2 linked regions of the Oharaeibacter diazotrophicus genome follow. The protein of the gene in region 1 interacts with the protein of each later gene in a pairwise test. Links are inferred from orthologs where the notes say so. Each region holds a gene or a part of one and is shown in the gene's direction. Other genes may lie near its edges.

What was found.
Region 2: the proteins of sfsA (region 1) and EDD54_RS20500 interact in binary tests that used the Escherichia coli proteins (3 or more experiments, as listed by UniProt). The link is inferred for Oharaeibacter diazotrophicus from one-to-one orthologs.

The regions. Positions count from the first base shown.
Region 1 is NZ_SNXY01000006.1:1,536,537-1,540,984, forward strand. What follows is about bases 961-3,769. They hold sfsA (DNA/RNA nuclease SfsA), read left to right. Parts: upstream 961-1,915; coding sequence 1,916-2,623; downstream 2,624-3,769. Other genes in these bases: EDD54_RS07260 (competence/damage-inducible protein A), read right to left, coding at 973-1,770; EDD54_RS07270 (hypothetical protein), read right to left, coding at 2,672-3,154; map (type I methionyl aminopeptidase), read left to right, coding at 3,351-3,769. Also shown: gpt (xanthine phosphoribosyltransferase), read right to left, coding at 398-916; more of map, read left to right, coding at 3,770-4,181. UniProt on the Escherichia coli protein: Binds to DNA non-specifically. Could be a regulatory factor involved in maltose metabolism.
Region 2 is NZ_SNXY01000011.1:49,435-52,261, reverse strand. It holds EDD54_RS20500 (glutamate-5-semialdehyde dehydrogenase), read left to right. Parts: upstream 1-684; coding sequence 685-1,971; downstream 1,972-2,827. Other genes in the region: rsfS (ribosome silencing factor), read left to right, coding at 2,753-2,827; EDD54_RS20495 (nicotinate-nucleotide adenylyltransferase), read left to right, coding at 1,968-2,606; proB (glutamate 5-kinase), read left to right, coding at 1-641. UniProt on the Escherichia coli protein: Catalyzes the NADPH-dependent reduction of L-glutamate 5-phosphate into L-glutamate 5-semialdehyde and phosphate. The product spontaneously undergoes cyclization to form 1-pyrroline-5-carboxylate.

The DNA.
Region 1 (4,448 bases):
GCGTTGGCGGCGCGGATCTCGTCTCCAGGGAATGTCGGTCCTCTTGATCGGGACGTTTGCGACGAGAAGGAAGAGGCGGTGTCGAAAATGGCGAGATTCGGGCGACGGTCCGCCGAAATTCCAGGCCATCGGGAAGTGTCAAGGGCTGCACAGGGATGTGAACGGCAAATTTTCGTGAAGGATTCGAGGCGCCTACGGGTATAGTCGTACTTCGCCGCAAGCGGGATTGTAGCGTGACGATTCTACTTCCGATTGCCGGTCCGAAGCTGTGGAAAAGCCGCGACCGCCTGGAAATGAGGCAGCGTCGGGCGCCCTCGCCCGATTCCCGCCATCGGCGCCGGACGCCGTCCGCGGGTCGCCCCGGGGCCGTCGAACGGCCCCGGGGAGCGGCGCGGGATCAGCCCTCGGAGCGCTTGTTGATCGGCGGCTGGAAGGCGAAGCCCATGTCCCAGGGGAAGTAGATCCAGGTGTCCTGGCTGACCTCGGTGACGAAGGTGTCGACCAGCGGCCGGCCCTTGGGCTTGGCGTAGACGGTGGCGAAATGCGCCTTCGGCAGCATGTCGCGGACGACGCGGGCGGTGGCGCCGGTGTCGACGAGGTCGTCGATGATCAGGATGCCGGCGCCCTGGCCGCCGTCCATGTCGATCAGCGCGCCGTTGACCGGCTTGACCACCTCGAGCTGCCCCTGGTCCTTGTATTCGTGGTAGCTCGCCACGCCCACGGTCTCGATCACGCGGATGCCGAGCTCGCGCGCCACGATCGCCGCCGGCACCAGCCCGCCGCGGGTGATGCAGACGATCGCGTGCCACTCGCCCTGGCCGGACAGGCGCCAGGCGAGCGCGCGGGCGTCGCGGTGGAACTGGTCCCAGGAGACCGGGAAGGCCTTGGAGTGCAGCGGTTCGGCGTCGGGGGTCATGGCGGCTCCGGTGAAAAGCGTCGATGCCCGCGAGAAAGCGCCGTCCGCGGCGGAATTCAATAGGCTTGCGCGGGCCGGGCCGCCGCCGGCGCGGCTTCTCCACGCTCGGCCGCGATCGTGGCCAGCATGGCGCGCACCGCGTCGGCCGCCGCGGCGAGCGCGGCGGCGTCGCGCGAGCGCACCACCAGCTTGGTCGAGAAGCCGCGGCCGTCGAAGGCGGGGTAGCTGCCGATCGTGGTCGCCGGGTGGGCGGCGGCGACCGCCGCGAGCGCGGTGCCGATCGTGCCCTCGCCGAACGGGCAGTCGATCGTCTCCGAGCGCACCGGCACGCCGCCGACGAGGCGTTTGGCGACGTCGAGCAGCATCACCTCCATGATCTTCGGCACGCCGGCCATCACGAACACGTTCTCGACCTGGAAGCCCGGCGCCTTCGAGAGCGGGTTGTCGATCAGTTCGGCGCCCTCGGGCATCCGGGCCATCCGGAGTCGCGCCTCGGTCAGCGCCTCGGGCGTGACGTAGTGGGCGCGCAGGATCTCGACCGCGCGCGGATCGTGGATCACCTTGCGGCCGAAGGCGGCGCCGACCGCGTCGGCGGTGATGTCGTCGTGGGTCGGGCCGATGCCGCCGGTGGTCAGCACGTAGGTGTAGCGCCGGCGCAGCGCGTCGATCGCCTCGACGATCGCCGGCTGGTCGTCCGGCACCACCCGCACTTCGCGCAGGTCGATGCCGCTCTCGGTGAGGAAGGCGGCGATCACGCCGGAGTTGGTGTCGCGGGTGCGGCCCGACAGGATCTCGTCGCCGATCACCACGATGCCCGCGGTCGGCTGCGGGGCCTTGGTCTCGTCCGTCACCATGCGTCTCCTCGGATCGCGCGCTCGCTCCACCCATACGCCCGCCGCCGCCGCCGGACCACCCCGTGCGGACGTGCCCCCCCGGGCCTTCCCACCGCGGGACGCCGGCGTTAGCGTCGCGGCCCCCGCCGAGGACGCCGTTCCGCCGATGAAGTTTCCCGCCCCGCTGCACACCGCCCGCCTCGTCCGGCGCTACAAGCGCTTCCTCGCCGACGTCGTGCTCGACGCCACCGGCGAGGAGGTGACGGCGCACTGCGCCAACCCCGGCGCGATGCTCGGCCTCGCCGCGCCGGGCGCGCGCGTCTGGCTGTCGCTCTCGGACGACCCGAAGCGGAAGCTGAAGTGGTCCTGGGAGATCGTCGAAGCCGACGGCGGCCTCGTCGGCATCAACACCGCCCACCCGAACGGCCTCGTCGCCGAGGCGATCCTCGCCGGCGCCGTGCCCGAGCTGGCGGGCTACGCCGGGCTGCGGCGCGAGGTGAAATACGGCCGCGCCAGCCGGGTCGACATTCTGCTCGAGGATCCCGCCCGGCCGCCGGCCTACGTCGAGGTCAAGAACGTCCACCTGATGCGGACGGCCGGCCGGGCCGAGTTCCCCGACAGCGTGACCACCCGCGGCGCCAGGCACCTCGACGAACTCGGCGACATGGTCGAGGCCGGCGCGCGCGCCGTCATGGTCTATCTGGTCCAGCGCACCGACTGCGCGGTCTTCACCCTCGCCGGCGACGTCGACCCGGCCTATGCCGCCGCCTTCCGGCGCGCGCGGGACCGCGGCGTCGAGGCGATCGCCCTCGCCTGCCGGATCGGCCCCGACGAGATCGCGGTCGACCGGGCGATCCCGATCGAGATCGCCTGACCGGCCGCTCTCCGCGGCCCGCTGCGAAGGTCCGTCCGCGCCGGGAGGTCAGGGCGCGAAGGTCCGGCCGACGAAGCCGCAGGTGAAGCTGCCGGCGGCGCCGACGACCGGCACCGCCAGCGACACCGTCGGATTGCCGGCCGCGACGAACAGCGTCGGCGTGTCGAAAGTGCGATAGCGCGCCTTCCCGCCGAGATCGGCGATCCGCTGCACCGTCACGAAGAGCGTCGGCTGGTTCGGCGCGGCGAGGACGACGTCGACCGACTTGACGGTGGTGGGCAGGACCGCCTCGCAGGCGAGGCTCAGCACCTGCAACACCTTGCCGGCGGGCGGCGCCGGCAGCACGATCGGACAGGGCGCCGGCAGTCCGAGGCCGGAGAAGACGCAGCCGCGCGTGAGCGTCTTCTGCACCACGCCCGCGGCGCCGAGCAGGGCGTCGCCGGGGTCGGAGACGCCGGCTGTGGCGGGTGTCGCACCGGCGGCGAGCGTGGCGAGAAGGGCGACGGCGGTCGCGAGGGAGCGGGCGGACATGGACGGCACCTCCGGTTTCGACGATCCCATCATGGCACGGACGGGCGGCCCGCGCCGTTCCCGGGGTGACAGGTCGCGGCGATCGCGGGGTGAAACCGGCGCGGAGAACCGCTATATGGGGTCCGGGGCCGGCCGAACCGGCGATCCCGTGTCGCCACGCCGGCGGCCCGGACCTCTACGCGACGTGACGGGACCCATGGTGACCTACGTGGACGCGGCGGTTGCGCCGCTGCGCAACACCGGCGACATCCGCCTCTACACCGCCGACGACTTCGAGGGCATGCGCCGGGCCTGCCAGCTCACCGCGCGCTGCCTCGACGCCCTGGTCGACGTGGTGAAGCCGGGCGTGACCACGCAGGCGATCGACGACTTCGTCCACCGCTTCGGCCTCGACAACGGCGCCCTGCCGGCGACGCTGTTCTACCGCGGCTACACCAAGTCGGTCTGCACCTCGATCAACCACGTCGTCTGCCACGGCATTCCCGACGACAAGCCGCTGCGCGAGGGCGACATCGTCAACGTCGACGTCACCTTCATCCTCGACGGCTGGCACGGCGATTCCTCGCGCATGTACGGCGTCGGCGAGATCAAGCGCGCCGCGGCGCGGCTGATCGACGTCACCTACGAATCGCTCCTGCGCGGCATCGCCGCCGTCCGCCCCGGCGCCACCACCGGCGACATCGGCGAGGCGATCCAGCGCTACGTCGAGGCCGAACGCTGCTCGGTGGTGCGCGACTTCTGCGGCCACGGCGTCGGCCGGCTGTTCCACGACGCCCCCAACATCCTGCACTACGGCCGCCGCGGCGAGGGCGTCGTCCTGAAGCCGGGCATGATCTTCACCATCGAGCCGATGGTGAACCTCGGCCGCCCGCACGTGAAGGTGCTCTCGGACGGCTGGACCGCCGTCACCCGCGACCGCTCGCTCTCCGCCCAGTTCGAGCACGCCGTCGGCGTCACCGAAACCGGCGCCGACATCTTCACCCTCTCCCCCGCCGGCCTCGACAAGCCGCCGGTGATCGAGCGCTGAGAGGGGCGGAAGGGCCCGCGCCGGCGCCAGCTACTACCCTCCCCCTCGTGGGGAGGGTCGACGGCCGGAGGCCGGCGGGGTGGGGTACGCGTCCACCGCCGCGACGCGGGGCCTGTCCGTCGAGCCCGCGGACAAGAACCCTCCCCGGCCCTGCGGGCCGACCCTCCCGCAAGGGGAGGGTCAAACGAGTTGCCGCGACGGTGCCACCTCCCACCCTCCCCCTCGTGGTGAGGGTCGACGGCCGGAGGCCGGCGGGGTGGGGTACGC
Region 2 (2,827 bases), on another replicon or contig:
TGGGTGCCGACCTGCTGGTCCTGCTCTCCGACATCGACGGCCTCTACACCGCCCCGCCGAAGGACGACCCGAACGCCACGCTGATCCCGGTGGTCGAGCGCATCACCCCAGAGATCGAGGCGATGGCCGGCGCCGCCGGCTCGGAGCTGTCGCGCGGCGGCATGAAGACCAAGATCGAGGCCGGCAAGATGGCGACCGTCGCCGGCACCGCCATGATCATCGCCTCCGGCAAGGTGGCGAGCCCGCTGGCCCTGATCGACGCCGGCGGCACCCACACCCTGTTCCGCGCCGAGGCCAACCCGGTCACCGCCCGCAAGGCGTGGATCGCCGGCCACCTCGAGCCGCGCGGCACGCTGACCGTCGACGCCGGCGCCGTCCGCGCCCTCGGTCAGGGCCGCAGCCTGCTGCCGGCCGGCGTCACCGCGGTTTCGGGTCGCTTCGGCCGCGGCGACGCCGTACGGGTGGTCGACGCCGCCGGCATCGAGGTCGCGCGCGGCCTCGTCGCCTACGACGACGGCGACGCCGACCGCATCCGCGGCCGCAACTCCGCGGCGATCGAGGACATCCTCGGCATCGCCGGCCGCACCGAGATGATCCACCGCGACGACCTCGTCCTGAAGGGCGAGGTCGGCGGGACCTGACGGCCCCGCCGGGCTGCCCCCGACCACACCGGACCGACGCGCCATGCTGCACACCGCCGCCCCCACCGCCGACGACCTCGCGCACGAGATGCTCGCCCTCGGCCGGCGCGCCCGCGCCGCCGCCCGGCGGCTCGCGACGGCGACCGCCGCCGAGAAGCGCGCCGCGCTCGCCGCCATGGCCGCCGCGGTGCGCGCCCACGTCGCCGAGATCCTCGCCGCCAACGCCATCGACGTCGCCGAGATGAAGGTCAACGGCCAGACCGCCGCCTTCCTCGACCGCGGCACCCTGACCGAGCCGCGCGTCGAGGCGATCGCCGCCGCCCTCGACGAGATCGCCGCCCTGCCCGATCCGGTCGGCAAGGTGCTCGCCGCCTGGGACCGCCCCAACGGCCTGCACATCGAGCGGGTGGCGACGCCGCTCGGCGTGATCGGCATCATCTACGAGAGCCGGCCCAACGTGACCGCCGACGCCGGCGCGCTCGCGCTGATGGCCGGCAACGCCGCGATCCTGCGCTGCGGCTCCGACAGCTACGCCTCCTCCGAGGCGATCCTGACCGCGCTGCGCGAAGGTCTCTCCGCCGCCGGCCTGCCCGAGGACGCGATCCAGCTGGTGCCGACCCGCGACCGCGCCGCCGTCGGCATGCTGCTCGGCGGCCTCGGCGGCACCGTCGACGTGATCGTGCCGCGCGGCGGCAAGAGCCTGGTCGCGCGCGTGCAGGCCGAGGCGCGGGTGCCGGTGTTCGCCCATCTCGAGGGCATCTGCCACGTCTACGTCGACAAGGCCGCCGACCTCGACATGGCGATCGCCATCGCCGTCAACGCCAAGCTGCGCCGCACCGGCGTCTGCGGCTCGGCCGAGACGCTGCTGGTCGACCGCGCGGTCGCCGCCACCCACCTCGCACCGATCCTCGACGCCCTCGCCGCCCGCGGTTGCGCCATCCGCGGCAGCGACGAGGTGGTCGCGCTCTGGCCCGCCGCGACGCCGGCGAGCGAGGAGGACTGGCGCACCGAGTATCTCGACGCGATCATCTCGGTGACGCTGGTCGACGGTGTCGAGGCGGCGATCGAACACGTCGAGACCTACGGCTCGCACCACACCGAGGCGATCGTCACCGCCGACCCCGACACCGCCGAGCGCTTCCTGAACGGCATCGATTCGGCGATCGTGCTCCACAACGCCTCGACCCAGTTCGCCGACGGCGGCGAGTTCGGCATGGGCGCCGAGATCGGCATCGCCACCGGCAAGATGCACGCGCGCGGGCCGGTCGGCGTCGAGCAACTGACCTCGTTCAAGTACCGCGTCCGCGGCAACGGCCAGCTGCGTCCGTGACGTCGGCCCGTCCGCGACTGCCGCCGGCCTTCCCCGGCGAGACGGTCGGACTGTTCGGCGGATCCTTCGACCCGCCGCACGCCGGCCACCGCCACGCGGCCGACATGGCGCTCGCCCGGCTCGGGCTCGACCGGATCTGGTGGTTGGTCACCCCCGGCAACCCGCTGAAGGACACCGGCGCGCTGCCGCCGATCGCCGAGCGGCTCGCCGCCGTCGTCAAGGTCGCCGGCCGCGGCCGCGCCGTCGTCACCGACCTCGAGGCCCGTCTCGGCACCCGCTACACCGTCGACCTCCTGCGCCGGCTGACCCGGCTCTATCCCGCCGTCCGCTTCGTGCTGGTGATCGGTGCCGACAACTGGGCCGGCTTCCACCGCTGGGGCGGCTGGCGCGAGATCGCCGCCCTGGTGCCGGTGGCGGTGATCGACCGGCCCGGCTCGACCTTCCGGGCGCTGTCGGGCCGGGCGGCGCGCAGCTTCGCCGCCGCCCGCCTGCGCGAACGCGACGCCGCCCGGCTCGCCCGGCACGCGCCGCCGGCCTGGGTGTTCCTCACCGGAGCACGCGTGCCGCTGTCCTCGACCATGCTGCGTGCACGCCTTGCGCGATTCGCGGCCCTCCCGCGCGAGGACGCGTCTTGAAAACGTCGCCCGACGGGCCCAATGTAGTCTGGCGGGGCGAAGTCCCCGCGGCATCGGGGACGCTGCAGGATTCCACCGCCGGCTACCGGCACCCGGAAGCGCATGACGACCGACACCGGACCGAACACGAGGTATTCCCCCTGAACATGGCACTCTCTTCCGAGGGCGCGGCCTTCCGCGCTCCTCAGTCCCCGGCCGTGACCGGCGTCGACGCCGCCGCG